3 regions of the Streptomyces sp. NPDC046915 genome follow, and region 2 is predicted to be linked to each of the others. Evidence: riboswitches for the same ligand, from Rfam matches in the RefSeq annotation. Region 2 holds a riboswitch; each other region holds the start of a gene.

Region 1 (7,850 bases), on a different contig from region 2:
GGCACCGGTGCGCGATCGCGCGCAGTCCGCGCGGGGGCCGCCCGAGCTGCTGCTTGAAGGCCTCGACGTCCGCCTCGGTGGGCTCGGTGCGCGGGGTCTGGGGCAGATCAAACAGCGTCAGCGCGGAGCGCTGCCCTTGAGGGGTGGTGGTCGGGCGACGGGCGGGCGTTTCCATGGCTGTACGAAAGTCTCTCTGTGGGTTCACTGGTCAGCGGCGTCGGACTTGTCGACCCCGTCCCAGACGTTCGCGTACCAGGGGCGGTCGGCCGCCACCAGGTCGGTGCGCGCCTGCTTGGCCGCGTCCGGGTCGATCACGACGTACCCGGTCTCCCCCGGCATCACATAGTGCAGCCGCCGCCGGATCTGCTGCTCGGCGTACGTGTCGTCCTGCCACCGCGCCTTGAGGTCGCGCAGCTCTTCGACCCGCTCCTTGGCCTGCTGCTTCTCCCGCTGGAGGTCCGCGATCTGGGCGCGCTGGGAGACGTACTGCCGCATCGGGTAGGCCAGGGCCACCACCAGGGTGCACACCACGAGGGCGAGCAGCGCGGCCCGGCTGGTGAGCCGGGAACGGCGGGCCTGCCGTTTGGTCTGGGAGCGGTAGACCCGGGCCGCCGTCTGCTCGCCGAGCAGCCGGATCCTGGTCGCGGTGGAGAAACGGTCCCGTTCCTTCGCGGCCATCTGGCTCTCCGCCTCCCCTGCGTGCTTCCTACGTGCGTACGTCCCCGGACACGGTACGGGACCGGGTACGGGGACGTACGTACGACTGGCTAGGCCTTACTCGGGGTTGACCGGTTGGGGTCAGCCCTTGGAGACCTCGGCGTTGCCCCTGAAGCGCGGGAACGCACTGCGGCCGGCGTAGACCGCGGCGTCGTCGAGGATCTCCTCGATGCGCAGCAGCTGGTTGTACTTGGCGACGCGGTCCGAGCGGGCCGGGGCGCCGGTCTTGATCTGACCGCAGTTCACGGCGACGGCGAGGTCGGCGATGGTGACGTCCTCGGTCTCACCGGAACGGTGGGACATCATGCACTTGAAGCCGTTGCGCTGGGCCATCTCGACGGCGTCCAGGGTCTCGGTCAGCGAGCCGATCTGGTTCACCTTGACGAGCAGGGCGTTGGCGCTGCCCTCCTCGATGCCGCGGGCCAGGCGCTCCGGGTTGGTGACGAACAGGTCGTCGCCGACGATCTGGACCTTGTCGCCCAGCTTGTCGGTGATGACCTTCCAGCCGGCCCAGTCGTCCTCGAACAGCGGGTCCTCGATGGAGACGAGCGGGTAGGCCGCCACGAGCTCCTCGTAGTACTCCGTCATCTCGGCGGCGGAGCGGGACTTGCCCTCGAACTCGTACTTGCCGTCCTTGTAGAACTCGGACGCGGCGACGTCGAGCGCGAGCGCGATCTGCTCACCCGGGATGTAGCCGGCCTGCTTGATCGCCTCGATGATGAGGTCGAGGGCGGCGCGGTTGGACTCGAGGTTCGGGGCGAAGCCGCCCTCGTCGCCGAGACCGGTGGACAGGCCCTTGGACTTCAGGACCTTCTTCAGGGTGTGGTAGACCTCGGCACCCCAGCGCAGCGCCTCGGAGAAGGACTCCGCGCCGATCGGGGCGATCATGAACTCCTGGATGTCCACGTTGGAGTCGGCGTGCGAGCCGCCGTTCAGGATGTTCATCATCGGCACCGGCAGCAGGTGCGCGTTCGGGCCGCCCAGGTAGCGGAAGAGGGGGAGGTCGCTGGCCTCGGAGGCGGCGTGGGCCACGGCGAGCGAGACGCCGAGGATGGCGTTGGCGCCGAGGGAGCCCTTGTTGTCGGTGGCGTCCAGGTCGAACATCGCCTGGTCGATCAGGCGCTGCTCGGTGGCGTCGTAGCCGACCAGCTCCGGGCCGATCTGCTCGATGACGGCGAGGACGGCCTTCTCGACGCCCTTGCCCAGGTAGCGGTTGGGGTCACCGTCGCGGAGCTCGATGGCCTCGAAGGCGCCCGTGGAGGCGCCGGACGGGACGGCGGCACGACCCGTGCTGCCGTCGTCGAGGCCGACCTCGACCTCGACCGTGGGATTGCCTCGGGAGTCCAGGATTTCCCGGGCTACGACGACGTCGATGGACGGCACGAGCATCTCCTTCTTGGATGTGACGCTGAAAGTGCGGGGCTGTGTGCCTTGCGGCTGGGCCTTGCGACTAGAGCCTAACCGTCCCCGGGCCATCGGCAGCCGACCGACCGCCCCGTGGACACGGCGACGGTACACATTGTTCCCCAACGGAACAAAGGGCGGGAAGAAAAAAGAAACCCCGCTCCGGTGCGTACGGGGGAACACGCACCGGAGCGGGGGACCCCGTGGGGGACGGGGGGGTGACCCTCACGTGGCCTCCATCATGGAGGCCACGGATATGAGGGCGCTGTGGTCGTACTACCAGCCAGGTGTCACTTCAGGTGCAGCTGCTGGCCCGGGTAGATGACGTTGGCGTCGTCGACGATGTCCTTGTTCAGCTGGAACAGCTTCTGCCAGCCGCCGGCGACGTGGTGCTTCTCGGCGATCGAGCTGAGGGTGTCGCCCTTGACGACCTTGTACTCGCCGTCGCCCTTCTTGACCGTCTTGCCGGTCGGGGTGGTGACGGTCTTCTTGGCGGCCGGACGCTCCGAGGAGCGGGTGGCGGCCTGCTGGTCGGCCGAGCGGGTGGTGGTGCCGGCAGAGCTGGAGGAGTTGGAGGAGCTGGAGGAGCCGCTGCTCGAACCGGTGTAGGCGGCGCCGGACAGGCCCTTGCCGCAGACCGGCCAGGCACCCTTGCCCTGCGCGGCGAGGACCTTCTCGGCGACGGCTATCTGCTGGGCCTTGGAGGCCTGGTTGGCCTGGGAGGCGTACTGCGTGCCGCCGTACGCGGCCCAGGTGGAGGCGGAGAACTGGAGACCGCCGTAGTAGCCGTTGCCGGTGTTGATGGACCAGTTGCCGCCGGACTCGCACTGGGCGACCGCGTCCCACTCGGAGGCGGTGGCGGCGGAGGCGTTGCCGGCCGCCATCAGCGGGGCGGCGACGGCGGCGCCGGTGACACCGGCGACAGCGATGGCGCGGACGGCCTTGGACGGACGACGGTGCTTGCCCTTGCCGGAAAACAGCATGGATCGATCCCCTCACCGACGCCTGCGAGGTGAGCTGTCGGGTTCGGGCCGGTTGAGTTGCCCGGCCGCACCTCGCGTGGTTCTCGTGCGAGGCGCGGCTTCACCCCTAGCCGTCCCCGGTGGTCTTTCGACCTCCGGGCCCGGCGCTTACCTTGGGTCCCCCGCTCCTGCCTACGGCGCTTGACGCGACGACTGTTCCCGGGCAGCCGCTGGCAGGATTCGGCGTTGCGGCGGCCGGGGCTCGCGTTGACGAGCGGTCATGACCGTAGACACGCGATCCGCGGAAATTCAAAGACGATCAGGGCTTCTGAGACTCATCCCACACTTTCAGCAAAGCGGACAACAAGCCCAAAACGGGGCGTCAACTCCCGCTACTTTGCACCCGTTTCGGCACTGAGTTCCAGGGTCTGACCGGGGGCGATGTTGTTCGGGTCGCTTCCGATGTCGCCCTTGTTCGCGGCATAGAGCGCCCGCCATCCGCCCTCGAGGCCAAGGGAGTCGGCGATGGAGGCGAGAGTGTCACCGTCGCGGACGGTGTAGCCGCCTGCGGCGTGCCGGCCGGAGGTGGTGGCGGTCTGACCGCTTGTCACGGTTTCGTCCGCATTGTCGCCCCGGTGACGACCACTGCTGGCCACCCCGGTGTCCACAAGGCTCCAAGAACCCCCGGTCTGCCACGAATCGTCCGATTCATCGGCGTCAGGAGACACCGTGGCCGAGCTGCCGCTGCCCTCGGACTTCCCGGAGCCGGAAGATGCCGACTTGTCCGACTTGGCGGAATCATCCGAACCCTTGGAGCCGGCATCGACACCCGGGCTCGGCGAGGACGAGGCGTCCAGCGAGGGGCCGGAATCGGACGACTCCGACGAATCAGACGAAGACTTCGAGGAATCCTCGGACCCCTGGGACCCCTTGGAATCCTTCGAATCGGATGAATCAGATGAATTCGACGAATGGGAGGAATTGTCGGAACCGGATGATCCGGACCCGCCGACGCCCGTGTCGACGTCCACCGAACCGGAGTTCGACGTGAGGCCGGAGAGCAGGGCGCAGGTGGCCCAGGGCTTGGTGCCCTGGTCGGCGAGGATCTTCTCGGCGACCGAGATCTGCTGCGAACGGCTGGCCTGGTCCGGCGTGGAGGCGTAGTCGAGGCCGCCGTACTTGTCCCAGTCGCCCTGGGACATCTGGAGGCCGCCGTAGTAGCCGTTGCCCGAGTCGGCGCTCCACGAGCCGCCGCTCTCGCACTCGGCCACCTTGTCCCACGTGGTCCCGTCGGCCGCGTTGGCCGCGGATGCGCCGAGCAACGGGATGGCGATGGCGGAGCCGGTCACTCCGGCCGCGACGAGGAGGGCCGGAGCCTGACGGGGGCGTCGGTGGCGACCGTTCCCGGAGAGCATGCGGTGACCTTTCCCAAGACAGCAGTACCGGCGCGGCGACTGCGGTGAGGCGCCGCGCTGACGAGTGAACGTATCGGCAGACGATCACTTGTCACAAGTTAATGCCGCGCAGATCACGTGAAGATCACAGAGTTGAACGTCGGTCACTTTTTTGTGAAGGCGCCGTCCGCCCTCCCGCTTACCGGTCGATTACCGGACGGTCGTGAACTCCACGGGCAAGGTACGCAGTCCACGCATGATGAGCCCCCCACGCCACCGCAAATCGGCTGGTTCCACCGCGAGTCGGAGGTCGGGAAGACGGGTGAGGAGGGTGGCGAGCGCGGTCTGGCCCTCCAGCCGGGCGAGCGGGGCGCCGAGGCAGTAGTGGATGCCGTGGCCGTAACCGAGGTGCTGATTGTCACGCCGTGCGAGGTCGAGGACGTCCGGGTCGGCGAACCGCTCGGGGTCCCGGTCCGCGGCGGCGAGTACGACGAGGACGGGGTCGCCGGGTGCGATGTCCTGCCCGCCGACGGTGAGCGGCCGGGTGGCGAACCGCCAGGTGGCGAGCTCCACCGGGCCGTCGTAGCGCAGGAGTTCCTCGACGCCGGTCTCCAGCAGCTGCCGTTCTCCGCGCGCGAGGGACTCCTGAAGCCGCTGCCGCTGCCCGGGGTGGGTGAGGAGGGCGTACGTGCCGTTGCCGATGAGATTGACCGTCGTCTCGAACCCGGCGAACAGGAGGATGAACGCCATGGCGGCGGCCTCGTTCTCGGTGAGGTGCTCGCCGTGGTCGGAGGAGCGGATGAGACCGGAGATGAGGTCCTCGCCGGGCGCCGGTTCGGCCGGGAGCGCCTCGCGTTTCTTGTGGATCAGCTCGGCGAGGTAGCCCCGCATCTTCTTCACCGACCGTGCGACCCCGCCGCGCGGGCCTCCGCCGTGCCGGATCATCATCCCCGCCCAGTCCCGGAAGTCGTCCTGGTCCTCGCGCGGGACGCCGAGCATGTCGCAGATGGCGTAGATGGGGAGCGGGAAGGCGAACTCATGGATGAGATCGGCGGAGCCCTTCGCGGCGAACCCGTCGATGAGATGGTCCGTCAGCTCCTGCACGCGCGAGGCGAACTCGGCGACGCGGCGAGGCGTGAACGCCTTGCTGACGAGTCGGCGCAGCCGGGTGTGGTCCGGCGGGTCGATGTTGAGCAGATGCGTCATCAGCTCGGCCTTGCGCTCCCCCGGGATCCCCGTCTTGCCCTTGGCGTGCGCGGGCTCGTCGTGGTGCGCCGGGTTCTTCGACAGCCGCGGGTCGGCCAGCGCCTGCTTGGCGTCGGCGTACCGGGTGACCAGCCAGGCCTCCACCCCGCTGGGCAACTTCGTCCGCCGCACGGGCGCGTGCTCCCGGAGCCAGGCGTAGGCCGGGTAGGGGTCGCTCGCGAACTCCCAGGTGAAGAGGTCCGGGGCGGGCGCGCCGGGGGCTGCCTGGGGGTGGGGCTGGAGGTGGGGCTGGTTGGTCACCCCTTGACGGTATCCGGGTTTCCGGCGCGTGCCTCGGGGGCTATGGCTGTCCGCCGGACAGGTCCTGCCCCGCCACGCCCTCGGCGGCCCGTATCGCGTCCCGGTAGGCCCGCGCCGCCGCTCTCAGTGCCGCCTCCGGGTCGACGCCGTCCGCCTCGGCCCGGGTCGCGAGGGCCAGGAGGTCGTAGCCGATGCCCTCGCCCTGGGGCAGGGGTACGTCCAGGCCCGCGATGCGTACCCGGGAGGACAGCTTCGCGGCGAGGGCGAGGCCGGGCTGGCCGAGGGGGATGCCCTCGGTCACGGAGGTGCGCTGCTTCTCGACCGCCTTGGTCCGCAGCCAGTGCTCCTTGACCTCCTCGGGGGTCTCGGCCGTCGCGTCGCCGAAGACGTGCGGGTGGCGGTGGATGAGCTTGGCGACGATGCCGCCGGCCACGTCGTCGATGGAGAAGGGTTCGTCGGCGTCCTCCTCGGCTATGCGGGCATGGAAGACGACCTGGAGCAGGACGTCGCCCAGTTCCTCCCGCAGTTCCTCGCGGTCGCCGGCCTCGATCGCCTCGACGAGTTCGTACGCCTCCTCGATGCCGTACTTCGCCAGGCCCTCGTGGGTCTGGCGGGAGGACCAGGGGCACTCGGCGCGGATGCGGTCCATGACCTGGACGAGGTCGAGGAGGCGGGCCCCGGGCAGGTCGTAGGAGGCGGGGAGCAGCTCCAGCTCCGGCATGGAAACCCGGCCGGTGCCGGCGAGTCGGGCCAGGCCGTCCGTGAGGGCCGGCTCGCCCTCGCCCGTCGCCACGACCACGACCGTGTGGCCGCCGGCGCAGGCGTCGACGAGTTCCTGGGCGGTCGGGGCGGCCTCGTCCACGGATATCCCGGCCTCGCGCAGATAGGGCAGCTGCGGATGGGCGCCGTCCGCGCACAGCACGCGGTCGGCGCCGCGCAGCGCCTGCCAGGCGGGCCAGGACAGCAGTCCGGGCGCGACACGGTGGCTGGTGGTGAGCAGGACGATCCGGCCGGGGGCGGCGTCCGGGCCCGGTACCTGCGCGTCTTCGAGGCTGGTGGTGTTCACGCCTCGAACGTAACGCACACCCACCGGCGGCCTCGCGCGTTGTCCACAGGGCGGGGATGACGGTGGGATCGTATGACCGGACTCGGACGGGACTCGGACCAGACCCGGGCTTGGCCCCGGGCTCGGACCCGGGCCTGCACCCGCCCGACCTACGCCGTCTCCTGCGTCCCGCTCCCCGTGACCTCCCGTACCCACGGCGTCTTCGCGTCGACCCGGCTGCTCTTCTGCACGTCCCAGGTGCCGTAGCGCGGGTTCAGGTCGACGTGGAGTTCCTTGGACGCGGTGGACAGGGCCTTCCAGAACGCGGGCTGGGTGGTGTCCGTGCCGAGCTGGGTGGCGAGCTTCTGCGCTTCGAGCTGGAGGCGCAGATTGTCGTCGAGACGTGCGGGCGCGATGCCGTACTTCTGGAGCCAGGTCGTCTCCAGCCCCTTCGCCCCGCCCGCCTGCTGCTCCAGGCCGGTGCGCATCTGCTGGATCTCCTTGCGGCTGACCGTGACGCCCTGGTCCTGCGCGGCGCGGTGCAGCACCCGGTCGAGGACCATGTTGTGCAGGGTGTCGCGGGTGAGGCTGCTGGTGGAGGCCAGGACCTGCTGGTACTGCGCCTCGCCGGGCACCGCGGCCTGCTGCGCCCGGCGCACCTCGTTCACCCGGCTCTCCAGCTGGGCGACGGTGATCCGCTGGCCGCCGACGACGGCCGCCGCGCCGGGGTGCGCATCGTTTCCGCACGCGGTGAGCAGGGGGGCCGCGGCGGCGATCGCGGCGGACAGGACGAGCGCGGTGCGACGGCGGCGGTGCAAGGAA
Region 2 (7,850 bases):
TTGCGGTCCGCCGGGGTCAGCTCCGTGATCGCGGCGGTCATGCCGGGTACGGCCATCCCGGCGGCCAGGGTGGGCAGCAGGTCGGCGAGCGATCCGGTGCCGTACTCGGGCAGCGGTGCCGAGTCGGGGGAGAGCGGTTCCGGGTGGTCCCAGGCTGCGGCTGCGGACTGGGACATCAGCGTGTGACGTCCGCGGTCGCCTCGGAGACGGCCTGCGCGAAGACGAGCGTCTGGCGCACCGTCTCCGGGCCGTCCCCGGCCTCGCTGACGCGCAGGCTGAGGTCGTCGGCCGTGGAATTGCCGGTGTAGCCGTGGTCGGCCTCGCAGTTGGGGTCACCGCAGGCGGCGGGCTCCAGGTCGATGCGGGAGACGGCGCCCCAGCCGATGGTCAGCACGACCTCGCGGGGCAGGGTGCCCGGGGTGTACTGCTCCGGGTTGGCGACCACGCGGCTGACGACGACCGACGAGATCCGGCTGAGCTTCACCGACTCGGTGGACGTCGTGGCGTACGGCGTCGGGGAGGTGCTGTCGGCGGCCTGCTCGTCGGTGTGGCTGACGATGAAGCGGTTGCCGGTGAGGACCAGTACGGTGACGTGCCGCCGCACTTCGTTCTGGTCGAACGTGGTCTCCTGGTGGACCAGGTACGACCGGATGGGCTCGCCGCCCACGGCGGCCTCCACCGCCTCGGCCACGAGGGCCGGGTAGTAGCCGCTGCGCTCGATCGCCGCGCGCAGCCCCTGGGACGTCGTACTGGTCTTGGCCATGGCGTCCATCCTAATCCGTGGGCAGGGGCGGTCCGGGCCAGTCAGAGGCAGCCGGGCCGGGTCCTCCGGCCGTACGCGGGTGCCTGCCCACCGCCTGTCCGGCTCAGTAGACCGGCAGGGTGCGCGGGCCGAGGTCGTCGCGGGCGGGCGGGGGTGCGAGGCGCACGGAGGCGCTGAGGGCGCTCAGGCCCCGCGAGGCGACCACGACGGGCTCCAGGGTGACCGCGACGACCTCGGGGTGGTCGTCGACCAGGCGGGACACGCGCAGCAGCAGCTCCTCCAGGGCCGGGGTGTCCACGGGGGTCGAGCCGCGCCAGCCGAACAGCAGCGGCGCCGTCCGGATCGACCGCACCAGGGAGGTCGCCTCCCGGTCGGTCACCGGAACCAGCCGGTGCGCCGTGTCACCGAGCAGCTGCGAGGCCGCTCCGGCGAGCCCGAAGGAGAGCACCGCCCCGGCCGCCGGGTCGATCACGGCCCGTACGACGGTGTCGACGCCGCGCGGTGCCATCCTCTGCACCACCGGCCGCAGCTCCTCGGGCCTGCCGAACAGCTCGGTCAACTCCGCGTAGGCCCGGCGTAGTTGCTCCTCGTCCGCGAGGTCGAGGCGTACGCCGCCCAGGTCGGCGCGGTGCCGCAGGTGCGGGGCGGTCGCCTTGAGGGCCACGGGGTAGCCGAGGGTGCGGGCGGCTTCGGCGGCGGCGTCCGGGGTGGGCGCGGGCAGCGCGCGGTGCACCCGGATGCCGTACTTCCCGAGCAGCTCGCAGGTCTCCTCCGTCCCGAGCGTCAGGCCCTGCCCGCGCGCGAGCATCCCGTCGATCAGCCGGGCGGCCCCCTTCTCGTCGATGTCCTCGTACTCGGGCACCTTCCCCGGGGTGGCGGCCTCCCTTCGCCACTGCGCGTACTTCACGGCTTCCCCGAGAGCCCGTACGGCCCGCTCGGCGGCGGGGTAGGCGGGGATGAGCCGCGAGTCGGCCCGGGAGGTGTCAGGAGGCACGGTTTCCCGCGTCTGTGGCGCGGCCGGCCATCGTGCCGCGGGGCGGTGGGCGTCCCCCCGCTCGACGGACGCCGGTGCCGTACTCGCCGCGGCCGACAACGCCTCCGCGAGCCCCCCGAGCTCCACGTGCACGACGAGCACCGGCTTCCCCGGCACCCCGGCGGCGGCCGACCGCAGCGCCTCCGCCAGCTCCGCGTCCCCCGGCGACGCCTCACCGATCGCGGGTATGGCGGTCACCACCACCGCGTCACAGGTGTCGTCGGCCAGCGCCCGGGACAGCGCCGCGTGAAAGTCCTCCGCGGACGCCCCCGTCGTGAGGTCCAGGGGACGCATCGGCCGCAGCCCCTCCGCGAGACACTGGTCGTACGTCAGCAGCCCCAGCGATTCCGAGTTCCCCAGGATCGCCACCCGCGGCCCGGCGGGCAGCGGCTGCCGGGCGAGCAGCAGTCCCGCGTCGACCAGTTCGGTGATCGTGTCCACCCGGATCACCCCGGCCTGCCTGAGCAGTGCGGACACGGTGGCGTGCGGCAGCCGCGTGGCCCGTACCGCGTGCCCCTGCGGCGCGGACCCGGCTCCCTGCACCACCACCAGCGGTTTCGCCGCGGCGGTCCGCCGGGCGAGCCGGGTGAACTTGCGGGGGTTGCCGATGGACTCCAGGTACATGAGGACGACGTCGGTGTCCGGATCGTCGTACCAGTACTGGAGGACGTCGTTGCCGGAGACGTCCGCCCTGTTGCCGGACGACACGAAGGTGGAGACGCCCGTGACGCCGGTGACCCCTCCCCCGCGCCGGTGCAGCCGGGACAGCAGCGCGATGCCGATGGCGCCGGACTGGGCGAACAGCCCGATGCGGCCGGGGCGGGGCATCTCGGGTGCCAGGGAGGCGTTGAGCCGCACCTCCTCGGAGGTGTTGATGACCCCGAAGGCGTTCGGCCCGATGATCCGCATGCCGTACGTGCGCGCCTGCCGGACGAGTGCGCGCTGTCGCTCGCGCCCGTCGGGCCCGGCCTCCGCGTACCCGGCGGCGAGCACGACGAGCCCCTGTACGCCGTGCTCACCGCACTCGGCGACCACTTCGGGCACGTGCTCGGCGGGCACGGCCACGACGGCCAGGTCCACGGGGTCGTCGATCTCCCGCACCGAGCGGTGCGCGGGCACCCCGCCGGCCTCCTTCAGGTCCTCGGGGTAGGCCTTGTTGACGGCGTACAGGCGTCCGGTGAAGCCGGCGTCCCTGAGGTTGCCGAGGACGCCGCGCCCCACGCCCCCGGGCGCGCGGCCCACGCCGACGACGGCGACCGACCGCGGCACCAGCAGCCGCCGCACCGACCGCGCCTCGGCGCGCTGTTCCCGCGCGCGCTGGACGGCGAGCGAGCGGTCGGTGGGTTCGAGGTCGAACTCCAGGCGTACGACGCCGTCCTCGAAGCTGCGCTTCTGGGTGTACCCGGCGTCCGTGAACACCTTGATCATCTTGGTGTTGGCGGGGAGGACCTCGGCGGCGAAGCGGCGGATGCCCCGCTCGCGCGCGACGGCCGCGACGTGTTCGAGGAGAGCGGAGGCGACCCCACGGCCCTGGTGGGCGTCCTGCACCAGGAAGGCGACCTCGGCCTCGTCGGAGGGTGCGGAGGCGGGCATGCCGTCGGCGCCGATGCGGTCATAGCGTACGGTGGCGATGAACTCGCCGCCGACCGTGGCCGCGAGTCCCACCCGGTCCACAAAGTCGTGGTGCGTGAAGCGGTGGACGTCCTTGGCCGACAGCCGCGGGTAGGGCGCGAAGAAGCGGTAGTACTTCGACTCGTCCGAGACCTGTTCGTAGAAGCTGACCAGCCGGTCGGCGTCATCAACGGTGATGGGCCGGATGCGCGCGGTTCCGCCGTCGCGCAGCACCACGTCCGCCTCCCAGTGGGCGGGGTACTCGTGCCGGTCCTGCCGGTCCGCCGGGGTCTGCATGGGCCCCAGAGTACGGCTCGCGTCCGACAACGGCGCGAGGCAGTCTGTGGAGGACGACATCGGATCGAGGCCGCGATCCGAGGACACACCCGGACGGGACGAAGGACCGTCCGGGCATGCTTCACGATATGGGAAACTGGTCTAGACAACCCTGAGAACCGAAGGGCAGCAACACATGGCTGAGCGCCGCGTCAACGTCGGCTGGGCCGAGGGCCTCCACGCCCGCCCCGCATCCATCTTCGTCCGAGCCGCCACGGCCGCAGGCGTGCCTGTGACGATCGCCAAGACCGGCGGCACTCCGGTCAACGCGGCCTCCATGCTGGCCGTCCTCGGCCTCGGCGCCCAGGGCGGCGAGGAGATCGTCCTCGCCTCCGACGCCGAGGGTGCGGACGCCGCCCTGGACCGGCTGGCGAAGCTGGTCTCCGAGGGACTCGAGGAACTGCCCGAGACCGTCTGAGCGCACACCGCACAGAACTGCGGAGCCGCGTCGGCCCATTCGGGCGGCGCGGCTCCGCCGTGTTTACCGGGAATTCCGGGAGCGCCATGAATTCAGGCAGCGGAAAATACCCCCGCCGAATTACTCTTCTTTGTATACGGCGCCCGTGTTAATGCCGCAGGCTCGGCATGTTTACGGCTTGTTGCGAAGTCCTCACACGTTCCGGGCGGTCGGTGCCGCCGGTGAGACGCAGCCGGTGCGCGGCCGTCGCGCGCTCCGTGTGCAGCGCCGTGATCGCCCTGGCGCGCTCGCCGTCGCCGCGCGCCACCGCGTCCACGATGGCGCCGTGCTCGGTCCAGGACTCCACCGGGTCGGCGGGCCCGTCCACCGCGTACATCCAGGCGATCTTGTGCCGCAGCTGGGTCAGTACGGAGGTCAGGGCGTGGCTGCCGGAGGCCTGGGCGAGCGTCTCGTGGAACCAGCCGTCCAGGGAGCGCAGGTCGTCGCTGTTGCCCCGGCGGGCCCGCTCCTGGCCCAGCCGCACCAGGCCGCGCAGCACCTTGAGATGGGCCTCGGTGCGCCGCTGGGCGGCCCGGGCGGCGCCGAGGGGCTCCATCAGGATGCGCATCTCCAGCAGGTCGGCGGCCTCCTGCTCGGTCGGCTCGGCGACGCACGCGCCCGCGTGCCGCCGGGTCACCACGAAACCCTCGGCCTCCAGGGTGCGCAGGGCCTCGCGGACGGGGACGCGCGAGACGCCGTAGCGGCGGGCGAGGAGTTCCTCCGTGAGGCGGCCGCCGCGCTCGTGGACGCCGGCCACGATGTCGTCCCGGATCGCGGTGCATACCGAGTGCGCCGGAATACGCATGACCGACCTCCGCTTTAATCCCCGTGAAACGTCGCCGATGGAGGCGCGTTCCGTGACTCTATTGCAATCAGCGGGAATTTCCGACGGCGGGTCGGAATCCATGGATATTTTTTGGACAGCGGGGAGTGGCGGGGCGTACGAAACCACGAAAGCCCCGGCTCGTGGCCGGGGCTTCGGGAGGGGGGTGGGTCTTCTGGCGGGGGGCCTTCGTCAGACGTTCACGCCGTGCTTGCGGAGATAGGCGACGGGGTCGACGTCGGAGCCGTACTCGGGGCCGGTGCGGGCCTCGAAGTGGAGGTGCGGCCCGGTGGTGTTGCCGGTCGAGCCGGACAGGCCGATCTGCTGGCCCGGGACGACCTTCTGCCCCACCGAGACGCCGATGGACGACAGATGGCCGTACTGGGTGTACATGCCGTCGGCCATCTTGATCACGATCTGGTTGCCGTACGCCCCGCCCCAGCCGGTGGACACCACGGTGCCGGAGCCGACCGCGTGGACCGCGGTGCCGCTCGCGGCGTGGAAGTCGATGCCGGTGTGCGAGCCGGAGGACCACAGGGAGCTGCTGGCCTGGTAGCCGGTGGAGACGTAGGACCCGGTGACCGGCGCCACGAAGGTGTTGAGCCGCTTGCGCTCGGCCTCACGGGCCGCCCGCGCCTTGGCCTCGCGCGCCTTCTCCGCCTGCGCGCGGGCCTGCTCGGCGGCCTTCTTCCGCGCCGCTTCCTCGGCCGCCTTCAGGTCGGCGGCCTCCTGCTGGGCGGCGGCCTGGGCGTCGATGTGCTCGGGCACCGATTCGCTGATGGCGATGACCGGGGTGAGGGCGGTCTGCTCGGGTGCGGGCGCGGGCTCCGCGGCGAGTGCCGGGGCGGCCAGGCTGCCGACGGCGCCGGTGGTGGCGAGGGCCGCGACGCCCGCCGCGCGGACGGTGGTGCGGTGCATCCGGCTGGGACGGCGGTGCTTCCCGGTGGCGCGGGTGAACGCCATGAAGTGGCTGGTCCTTTCCTTCCTTCTCGCCTACCGGGTTAGCTGACGGGTTCGGAGCAGGAAGGTCTCCTACGGACCCCCTCGCGGTGCGCGCGGGCGTCCGATTCACCCCAGGGACGATGGGTCCCCGGCTCCCCTGGCTCGCGCCGTACGGGGACTCGGCGATCGCTGTCCGGTGCCGCGGGTGCGGCGCACTGCCTGACGAACAGCCTCGATGACGCTAAGGGCCGCGACTTTCAATCCTCAAACGCAACAGGGTTTTTGTAGTGCACGCCACAGGTCAGACAGGCAACCTCCGCCCCAATTCGGACATCTGGCCAGGGGCATGGGGAACGGACCCGGGACAAGCGTGGGGCCCTGGTGATCCATCGTCACCTGGGCCCCACGCGCGCGTGCCGCTGTCGCCCGGCTACTCGGCCGGCACGACGGAGACCTCGCCGATGCCGAGGGCCTCGACCGGCTCCTTGATCTGCGCCGCGTCCCCGACCAGGATCGTCACCAGACGGTCCACCGGGAAGGCGTTGACGACCGCCGCGGTGGCCTCCACCGTGCCGCTCGCGGCGAGCTGCCGGTACAGCGTCGCCTGGAAGTCGTCGGGCAGGTACTGCTCCACCTGGTCGGCCAGCGTGCTCGCCACGGCCGCCGCCGTCTCGTACTTCAGCGGCGCCACCCCGACGAGGTTCTGCACGGCCACGTCGCGCTCGGCGTCGGTGAGCCCCTCCGCGGCGAGCGTGCGCAGCACCGTCCACAGGTCCTGGAGGGCGGGACCGGTGTTCGGGGTGTCCACGGAGCCGCTGATGGCCAGCATCGAGGCGCCGTTGCCCTCGGGGCCGGACCTGAGGACCTGCCCGAACGCGCGGACGCCGTAGGTGTAGCCCTTCTCCTCGCGCAGGACGCGGTCCAGGCGGGAGGTGAGGGTGCCGCCGAGGCAGTAGGTGCCGAGGACCTGGGCGGGCCACACACGGTCGTGCCGGTCGGCGCCGACGCGGCCGATGAGCAGCTGGGTCTGGACGGCGCCGGGACGGTCGACGATGACGACGCGTCCGGTGTCGTCGGCGGTCACCGGCGGCACCGGGCGCGGCTGGGCCGCGGAGCCGCTCCACGCGCCCAGGGTCTCTCCGAGCAGCTCGTCGAGGTCGATGCCGGTGAGGTCGCCGACCACGACGGCGGTGGCGGTGGCGGGCCGCACGTACCGCTCGTAGAAGGCGCGAACGGCCGCCGAGTCGATCTTGGCGACGGTGTCCTCGGTGCCCTGGCGGGGCCGGGACATGCGGGCGGTCGCCGGGAAGAGCTGCCTGGACAGCTCCTTGGCGGCGCGGCGGGAGGGGTTGGCCAGCTCGTGCGGGATCTCGTCGAGACGGTTGCGCACCAGCCGCTCGACCTCGCTGTCGGCGAACGCGGGCGCTCTGAGGGCGTCGGCCAGCAGCCCGAGCCCCTTGGCGAGACGGGAGGCCGGGACCTCCAGGCTGAGGCGGACGCCGGGGTGGTCGGCGTGCATGTCCAGCGTGGCGCCCGCACGCTCCAGCTCGGCGGCGAACTCCTCGGCCGAGTGCTTGTCGGTGCCCTCGGAGAAGGCCCGCGCCATGATCGTGGCGACGCCGTCCAGGCCGGCCGGCTCGGCGTCCAGGGGCGCGTCCAGCAGCACCTCGACGGCGACGACCTGCTGGCCGGGGCGGTGGCAGCTCAGGACGGTCAGGCCGTTGTCGAGCGCGCCGCGCTCGGGGGCCGGGAACGCCCACGGCCTGGCCTCGCCCGCCTGAGGCTGCGGGTGGAACTCCATCGCGGCGAGCTCGCTCACTTGGCCGCCTCCTCGTTCTCGTTGTGGTCGGCGCGCGTCTCCACGGTGGCCTCGGCCTCCGGGTCC
Region 3 (7,850 bases), on a different contig from region 2:
GACCGCGACGGGCTGCCCAACGTCCGGGTCGGCAACGGCGACGCCATCATCCTGCTGCGCGAGATGCTCACCCCGGACTCGCTGGACGGGCTGCGCGTCTACTTCCCGGATCCCTGGCCGAAGAAGCGGCACCACAAGCGGCGGCTGATCCAGCCGGAGTTCCTCGGCCTGGCCGCGACCCGGCTGCGGCCCGGGGCGATCGTGCACTGCGCGACCGACTGGGAGCCGTACGCCGAGCAGATGCTGGAAGTACTGACCGCGCACCCGGACTTCGAGAACACCCGGTCCGACGGCGGTTTCGCGCCGCGTCCCGACTTCCGCCCGCTGACCCGTTTCGAGGGACAGGGCCTGGAGAAGGGACATGTGGTGAATGATCTGTTGTTCCGCCGCGTACAGCATCGGGAGCAGCAGCGACGTTAGGGTCAATGCCGTGGCCACCTTTCCGCCGTATCCGACGCACCCCGCCGGTCCCGTCGACGGTGTGCTCCGGCACCCGCACTGGTGGCAGCGCAGGTGGGTGCGGTACGGAGCGCTGATCATGCTGCTCGCGCTCTCCGGGCTCGTCATCCTGGCCCTCGTACGGCAGCAGACCGGTACGGAAGGGTTCCTCGTCGGGCTGGGGCTGGCCGTGCTGCCCGTCCCGCTGCTCATAGCCGCCTTCCGGTGGCTGGACCGGGTCGAGCCCGGCCCCTGGCGGAACACGGTCTTCGCCTTCGCCTGGGGCGCCTGCGCGGCGGCGCTGATAGCCATCGTCGCCAACAGCTTCGCCACCAAGTGGATAGCCACGACGTCCGACCCGTCCAGCGCCGACACCCTCGGCGCGACGGTCATAGCGCCGATCGTGGAGGAGTCCGCCAAGGCCGCCGCCGTCCTGCTCGTCTTCCTCTTCCGCAGACGGGACTTCACCGGGATCGTGGACGGGGTGGTGATAGCCGGGGTCACGGCCACCGGGTTCGCCTTCACCGAGAACATCCTCTATCTCGGTACCGCGTTCGGCACCGACCAGATCACCGGCGACCGCGGCATCGCCTCCGTGACCGCCGCGACCTTCTTCGTGCGCGTCATCATGTCCCCGTTCGCGCACCCCCTGTTCACCGTCATGACCGGCATCGGCTTCGGCATCGCCGCCCTGTCCGCCGACCGGCAGCATGTGCGGCGCGTGCTGGTGCCGCTGGGCGGGCTGCTGCTCGCGATGGGCATGCACGCGCTGTGGAACGGCTCCTCCGCCTTCGGCGAGTACGGCTTCTTCGCCGTGTACGGGACCTTCATGCTGCCCGCGTTCGGGCTGCTGACCTGGCTGGTGATCTGGACGCGCCAGCGGGAGCTGCGGACCGTGCGGGAGGAGCTTCCGGCGTACGTGCTCGCCGGGTGGCTGGGGCCGGGCGAGCCGTTCGCACTGGGCTCGATGCGGGCCCGGCGGATGGCCCGTGACTACGCCCGCCATCACGGGGGCAAGCCGGCCGCGCGGGCGGTGGCGCAGTACGAGGCGTACGCGACCTCGCTGGCGTTCCTGCGGCACCGGGGGCGGCGCGGGCGGGCGGGGGCCGACTTCGTCGTCCGGGAGCGGGAGCTGCTGGCCGAGCTGTGGAACAGGCGGCAGCTCGCGCGGCCCGCGCTGGAGTACGCCGCGCGGGCGTCGGCTCCGGTGGTTCCGACGCCCTGGCCGGTGTACGGGGTGCAGGGCGCGTACGGCTATGTGCACGGCCCCGGACCCGGGCCCGGCTACGGGTATCCGGCGGTGCCGTACACCGCCCACAACCCGTACCGGACCTAGTGCCCCGGCACTGGCGGGAAGGCGGGACGGGTTACGCCGACGCCTCGGTGAGCCTCGCCAGCTCGTCCCCGGTGAGTTCCAGCTCGGCCGCCCCGAGCAGCGCCGGCAGCTGGTCCACCGTGCGGGCCGAGGCGAGGGGGGCCGCCACCGTCGGCCGGGCGGCGAGCCAGGCGAGGGCCACGGAGGCCACGGCGGTGTCGTGCGCGGCGGCGATCTCGTCCAGGGCCGTCAGGACCTTCTGCCCCCGCTCGGTCCGGAGGTGCTTCGCCGCACCGCCGGCCCGCGCGCTGTCCACGGTCGTACCGGACCGGTACTTGCCCGTGAGGAAGCCCGAGGCGAGTGAGTAGTACGGCACGACCGCGAGGCCGGCGCGGGCGGTCACGTCCCGCAGCGGCCCCTCGTAGGTGTCGCGCGAGACGAGGTTGTAGTGCGGCTGAAGTGCCACGTACCGGGCGAGGCCCTCGCGCTCGGAGAAGTCGAGGGACGCCTGGAGGCGCTCGGCCGTGATGTTGGAGGCGGCGATGTAGCGCACCTTGCCCGACCGGACGAGCTCGTCGAGCGCCCCGATGATCTCCTCGACCGGGACCTCGGTCTTGTCGAAGTGGGTGTAGTACAGGTCGATGTGGTCGGTGCCGAGGCGGCGCAGGGAGGCGTCGGCCGCGGCTTTGATGTTGCCGGCGGTCAGGCCCTGGTACTTCGGGTGCTGGCTGACCTTGGTCGCGATGACGACGTCGGAGCGGTTGCCACGGGACTTCAGCCAGTTGCCGATGACGGTCTCCGATTCGCCGCCCTCGTTGCCCTCGACCCACGCCGAGTAGGAGTCGGCGGTGTCGACGAAGTTGCCGCCGGCGGCCGTGTAGGCGTCCAGGACGGCGAAGGACTGCGCCTCGTCGGCGGTCCAGCCGAAGACGTTGCCGCCGAGGGCGAGCGGGAAGACCTCGAGATCGGAATTGCCGAGTTTACGAAGAGAAGCCATGTCTTGATCCAACCACCGCGGCGGCGGTGCGCATTCCGCGACGGACCGGCAGCCCTGACGTCGGGGGGGTGTCGTCAGGGCTGCCGGGGAACGGAGAGGCGCGTCAGGGGGTGAGGCCCTTGCTGTGCAGCCATGCCATCGGGTCGATGCCGGTGGCCTGGCCGCCGGGGTGGACCTCGAGGTGCACGTGCGGGCCGGTGACGTTGCCGGTGGCGCCGACGCGGCCGATGACCTCACCGGTGCTGACCTTCTGGCCGACCTTCACGTTGATCGAGGACTGGTGGCAGAACCACAGCTCGGTGCCGTCGTCGAGGGTGAGGATGGTGCGGTAGCCGTAGGCGCCGGCCCAGCCCGCCTCGGTGATCGTGCCGCTGTGGATGGCCTTGATGAGCGTGCCGGTCGGCGCCGCGAAGTCCAGGCCGGTGTGGTAGCCGGAGGACCACATGGCACCGGGCTGCCCGAAGGTGCCGGTGATCGTGTACGAGGAGGTCGGCAGCGTGTACTGCTTGGCCAGGGCGGCGAGGCGGTCGGCCTCAGCCTGCTTCTTGGCGACGGCCTCGGCCTTGTCCTTGGCGGCGGCGGCCTCGGTGGCGGCTTCCTTCTCCGCCTTGGCGGCCGCGGCGGTGGACTGCTTCTCCGCGGCGGCCACGGCGGCGGCGGTCGCCTTGCCGTCGACCTGGCTCTTCTGCTGCTCGGCCTGCGCCATGATCCGGTTGCGCAGGGCCTCGCCGGCGTCGGTGCCGCCCTGGTCGCTGTCGGCGGTTGCCACGCCGACGTGGGCCAGGCTGGCCTCGGTGGCCTTGGCGCCGTCGGCGTCGTCGCCCAGCAGGGAGCCGACGGAGGGCAGGTCGGGCATGGAGATGTGGACCGGCGGCTTGCCGGTGTTGGCGCTGGCCATGCCGCCCGCGCCGACGGCGGCTATCACGCCGACGCCCAGAACGGTGGAGCTGCGGGCGAGCCCGCCGCCGCGCTGCTTGCTGACGCGGTGCCGGCCGCGTACCGGGGCGAGGGAGTCCTCGGTGGGATTCCACTCCTCCCAGGGGCCCTCGTCGGTGCGGTACTCGCCGTAGCCGAAGGTCTCGGTGCGCTGGCTCGGCACGAACGGGGCTGTGGGGGCAGGCGGGTTGGACGCCACGCGGGCGTGCTCCTTCCTTCCGTAACGCCTACCGGGTTAGCTGACGGGTTCGGAGCAGGAAGGTCTCCTACGCGCGTATACCAGTCGTGAACTCAAGCAGTTCACGGCGGTGTTCGCGTGATTCACCCCAAGGTGGTGGTTCCCCGGTTCCCTTTCGGGATTCGGCATGTGCGCACGGAGCCGTCGCGGGTGACGGCTGGGACGACCGCGCTGCGTTATCGAACGTTAATAGACCTACCTGTCAGTTTCCAAGCCGTTCGGCTTGATCATTATGGTTTTCACAGGAGAACTTATGGGCGATGACCGGTGAAAAACGGGCGAGTTGAGCCGGGCGCGGGGCACCTCAGCAGTCACAGACGTTTTGATGGTTACCCATATGCAAAGCGGAGGGCGCCCGGTGCATGACTGTGCGTGATATCGGGATCAGGAAGCGCTCAGGACCGGGAAAACACTCAGGGCCGGAATCCGTGTACTGGATTCCGGCCCTGAGCCTTCAGTAGCGGGGACAGGATTTGAACCTGCGACCTCTGGGTTATGAGCCCAGCGAGCTACCGAGCTGCTCCACCCCGCGTCGTTGTGTCACCAGTGTACGTCATCCGCGGGACCACTCGCACACTCCTTTTCGATCAGCCCGGCAGGTGCCGGTTCGGCGCCTTCGCGGCCTCCTCGTACTCGGGCAGGACGACCACGTCCACACCCGCGGCCGCCAGCAGCCCGCTCCCGTCTGCGTCGGTGACGAACGTGTCCGGCTCCCGCCAGGCTGTGACCACCCGGCGTACCCCCGCGTCGAGGATCAGCCGGGCGCACGGCGCCGGCCGGGAGGCCCGCCGGGCGCAGGGTTCGAGGCTGCTGTACACCGTGGCGCCGGCCAGCCGCGGGTCGTCGGGCCGGATCTTGGCCAGCGCCGCCTCCTCCGCGTGGACCACGGGATCGTCCCCCTCGCGTGAGTGGCCGCGCGCGAGTTCCGTACCGTCGGTGGCCACCACCACCGCTCCGACGCTGAACGCCGTCTCCGAGGGCGGGCACAGCGCGGCCAGCTCGCAGGCGATCCGCAGCCAGTGGCGGTCGGCCGCGAGGGCCGCCGGGCCGGTGCCGGGCGCGGTCGGCTCGTAGCGCATCAGGACGACGTCCTCGATACGGCGCGTCTCCAGCAGCCGCAGCCGCCCGGCCTGGTAGCCCCCGGGCCCGAAGAGTCGGGGGGCGTCCGGGTCGCCGACGAGGAGGGGGGCCAGGACGAGCTGGAGCTCGTCGGCGAGGCCCTGCCGCAGCAGCTGGGTGTGGATGATGCCGCCGCCCTCGACCATCAGGCGGCGCACCCCGCGCACTGCGTACAAGTGTTCGAGCAGTGCGGGCCAGTCCAGATCCGCGCCCAGCGGGACGACGTCGGCCGCGATGCCCAGGGTGCGGGCCCGCTCGGCGCCCTGGTCGGTCGTGTAGAGGACCTTCTCGCCACCGGTGTGCCAGAAGTTCGCGTCCGGGTCCAGGTCGCCGGAGCCGCTGACGGTGACCTTGAGGGGGTACTCCGCCCGTCCGGCGGCGAGCCGGGCCGCCCGTCGCTCGGCCGAGTTGACCAGCAGCCTCGGGTTGTCGGCGCGGATGGTGCCGGCGCCGACCAGGATCGCGTCGACGGACGCCCGTACCTCGTCGACCCGGTCGAAGTCGGCCGGGCCGGACAGCAGCAGCCGGTCGGGGCCGGTGTCGTCGAGGTAGCCGTCGAGGGAGACGGCGGCGGACAGCAGGACGTACGGACGGGGCATCGACGCGCTCTCTTCGGGAGGCGGGGCAGGGCCGGACTCGGCGGACCCGGGGTCTTGGTTCAAGTTTGAAACAAACCTACACTGGTGGCATGACGACCCGCTGGCTCACCCCCGAGGAACAGCGCGCCTGGCGCGCGTACATCGCCGGCAGCCTGCTCCTGGAGGACGCGATCGACCGGCAGCTCCAGCAGGACACCGGCATGCCGCACCTGTACTACTCCATCCTGGCCAACCTCTCCGAGGCGCCGGAACACAGTCTGCGCATGACCGACCTCGCGGAGAGGTCGAAGATCACCCGGAGCCGGCTGACCTACGCCGTGACCCGGCTGGAGAAGGACGGCCTGGTACGGCGTGAGGGGTGCCCGTCCGACAAGCGGGGCAGCATCGCCGCGCTGACCGACGAGGGGATGGCCGTCCTGGAACGTGCGGCACCGTGTCACGTGGCGACCGTACGGGCCTCCCTCTTCGACCGCCTCAGCCCCGAACAGGTACGGCAGCTGGAGGAGATCTTCAGCTCGGTCGCCGACGCGCTCCAGGGCGAGGAGGCGGGGTCCGCGCCGGACGACGTGCCGTGGCGGCGCCGGTCGCCGAAGTCCTGTTCGTGATCTCCGCACGAGATCCGCGAATCCGTTGCTTCAAATTTAAAGCATGGGGTAGGGTTCCCGGCAACTGCTTCAAATCTGAAACTCCTTGAACCCCGGAGACCCGCATGCCCGACACCCCCGCCGCCACCCCGCGCGCCCGCGTCCGGGTACCGCTGCGCTTCCACGACGGCTACAGCGTCGACGCCGAACTGGTCACCTTCCACGGCCTGACCGACGGCCAGGAGCACGTGGCCGTCGTCCTCGGCCGCCCCGACCCCGGCACCGTCCCGCTGGTCCGCCTGCACTCCGAGTGCCTGACCGGGGACGTCTTCGGCTCGGCCCGCTGCGACTGCGGCCCCCAGCTGCGCGAGGCGGTCGAGCGCATCGCCGACCGCGGTGGCGTCCTGCTCTACCTCCGCCAGGAGGGCCGCGGCATCGGCCTCTACAACAAGCTCGACGCGTACGCCCTCCAGGACCAGGGCCTGGACACCTACGAGGCCAACGCCGCCCTCGGCCTGCCGGAGGACGCCCGCGACTACACGTCGGCCGGCCAGATGCTCCGCGCCCTCGGCATCGAGGAGCTGGACCTGCTCTCCAACAACCCCGACAAGGCCGACCAGCTGCGCGGCCTGGGCCTCGTCGTCCGCGACCGGGTGCCCACGGGCGTCTTCACCACCGCCCACAACGTGCGCTACCTGCGGGCGAAGGTGCTCCAGACCCAGCACACGCTGCCGCTCGCGGAGCTGACGGAACTCAGCGTGGGCTGAGCCGCCCCGGAAGCAGCACCGCGGGCAGCAGGGCCAGGGCCAGCAGCCCCGCCGCGACCGCGTACGCGATCCGGAACCCCGCCGGGTCCGCGCCCACCGTGCCCAGCACCACCGACAGCAGCGCGGTGCCCACCGAGGCCCACACCTGGGAGTTGATGCTCAGCGCGGTGCTGGCGGCGGCCACCCGGTCGCCGGGCAGCTCGCGGGTCGCGGTCGTCATCGTCGGCATCAGCACCATGCCGGAGCCGACGCCCATCACCGCGGCCGAGCAGACCACCCGCCAGGGCGCCACCCCCTCCTGACCGACCTGGAGCGCCCCCAGCGCCATCCCGAGCGCGCCCACCACGACCCCCGCCGCGATCAGCCGCCGCGGCGACACCCGGTCGACCAGCCGCGCGGCGACCTGCATCGCCGTGCCGACGGCCAGCCCGACCGGTGCGGCCAGCAGCCCGGCGGCCGTCGCGGTCATGCCCCGCTCCTGCTGCCAGTACAGCGGCCCGAGCAGCATCGACCCGAAGTAGCCGCAGCCGAACAGCGCGAGCGTGGCGGCCCCGGCGGCGAACGTACGGTCGCGCAGCAGCCGCAGGTCGAGCAGCGGGGCACGGGCGGTGAGCGCACGTCGTACGAAGGCGGCGACGAGCACGGCACCGGCGAGCGCGGGCGCGAACGCGCCGGGCGCGGTGAACTCACCCCGCTCACCGCCCCGGGCGAGCCCGAACAGCAGCAGCGCGAGCCCCGGGGAGAGCGTCAGCAGGCCCGGGACGTCCAGTCCGGGTGGTGCGGATGCCCGCACGGGCCGGTCCCGCGGGAGCAGTTTCCCGGCGAGGATCAGGGCCAGCGCGCCGACGGGCAGGTTC

What was found. A riboswitch is a leader RNA that binds a small molecule or an ion and turns the genes downstream of it on or off. The one in region 2 is predicted to bind cyclic di-AMP.
Positions count from the first base shown of each region.
Region 1: it holds a riboswitch for cyclic di-AMP, as region 2 does, so the genes downstream of both, ABZ915_RS38780 (transglycosylase family protein) here and ABZ915_RS11895 (M23 family metallopeptidase) in region 2, are expected to answer to the same signal.
Region 3: it holds a riboswitch for cyclic di-AMP, as region 2 does, so the genes downstream of both, ABZ915_RS11330 (M23 family metallopeptidase) here and ABZ915_RS11895 (M23 family metallopeptidase) in region 2, are expected to answer to the same signal.

Region 1 is NZ_JBEYXB010000021.1:93,728-101,577, reverse strand. It holds partial or broken gene ABZ915_RS38795 (DUF501 domain-containing protein) at 1-175, opposite strand, end outside; gene ABZ915_RS38790 (septum formation initiator family protein) at 202-678, opposite strand; gene eno (phosphopyruvate hydratase) at 799-2,106, opposite strand; gene ABZ915_RS38780 (transglycosylase family protein) at 2,412-3,104, opposite strand; cyclic di-AMP (ydaO/yuaA leader) riboswitch at 3,109-3,293, opposite strand; gene ABZ915_RS38775 (transglycosylase family protein) at 3,476-4,498, opposite strand; gene ABZ915_RS38770 (cytochrome P450) at 4,688-5,983, opposite strand; gene ABZ915_RS38765 (nucleoside triphosphate pyrophosphohydrolase) at 6,024-7,049, opposite strand; gene ABZ915_RS38760 (SurA N-terminal domain-containing protein) at 7,199-7,846, opposite strand.
Region 2 is NZ_JBEYXB010000004.1:124,843-132,692, reverse strand. It holds gene ABZ915_RS11920 (nucleotide pyrophosphatase/phosphodiesterase family protein) at 1-176, opposite strand, end outside; gene ABZ915_RS11915 (DUF5998 family protein) at 176-772, opposite strand; gene ABZ915_RS11910 (GNAT family N-acetyltransferase) at 867-3,704, opposite strand; gene ABZ915_RS11905 (HPr family phosphocarrier protein) at 3,880-4,161, shown strand; gene ABZ915_RS11900 (GntR family transcriptional regulator) at 4,310-5,005, opposite strand; gene ABZ915_RS11895 (M23 family metallopeptidase) at 5,216-5,986, opposite strand; cyclic di-AMP (ydaO/yuaA leader) riboswitch at 6,000-6,160, opposite strand; gene ABZ915_RS11890 (pitrilysin family protein) at 6,396-7,784, opposite strand; gene ABZ915_RS11885 (pitrilysin family protein) at 7,781-7,850, opposite strand, start outside.
Region 3 is NZ_JBEYXB010000003.1:671,384-679,233, reverse strand. It holds gene trmB (tRNA (guanosine(46)-N7)-methyltransferase TrmB) at 1-420, shown strand, start outside; gene ABZ915_RS11340 (PrsW family intramembrane metalloprotease) at 431-1,774, shown strand; gene ABZ915_RS11335 (aldo/keto reductase) at 1,806-2,750, opposite strand; gene ABZ915_RS11330 (M23 family metallopeptidase) at 2,854-3,885, opposite strand; cyclic di-AMP (ydaO/yuaA leader) riboswitch at 3,896-4,062, opposite strand; tRNA gene ABZ915_RS11325 (tRNA-Met) at 4,383-4,456, opposite strand; gene ABZ915_RS11320 (dihydrofolate reductase family protein) at 4,512-5,642, opposite strand; gene ABZ915_RS11315 (MarR family transcriptional regulator) at 5,732-6,247, shown strand; gene ribA (GTP cyclohydrolase II) at 6,352-6,993, shown strand; gene ABZ915_RS11305 (DHA2 family efflux MFS transporter permease subunit) at 6,980-7,850, opposite strand, start outside.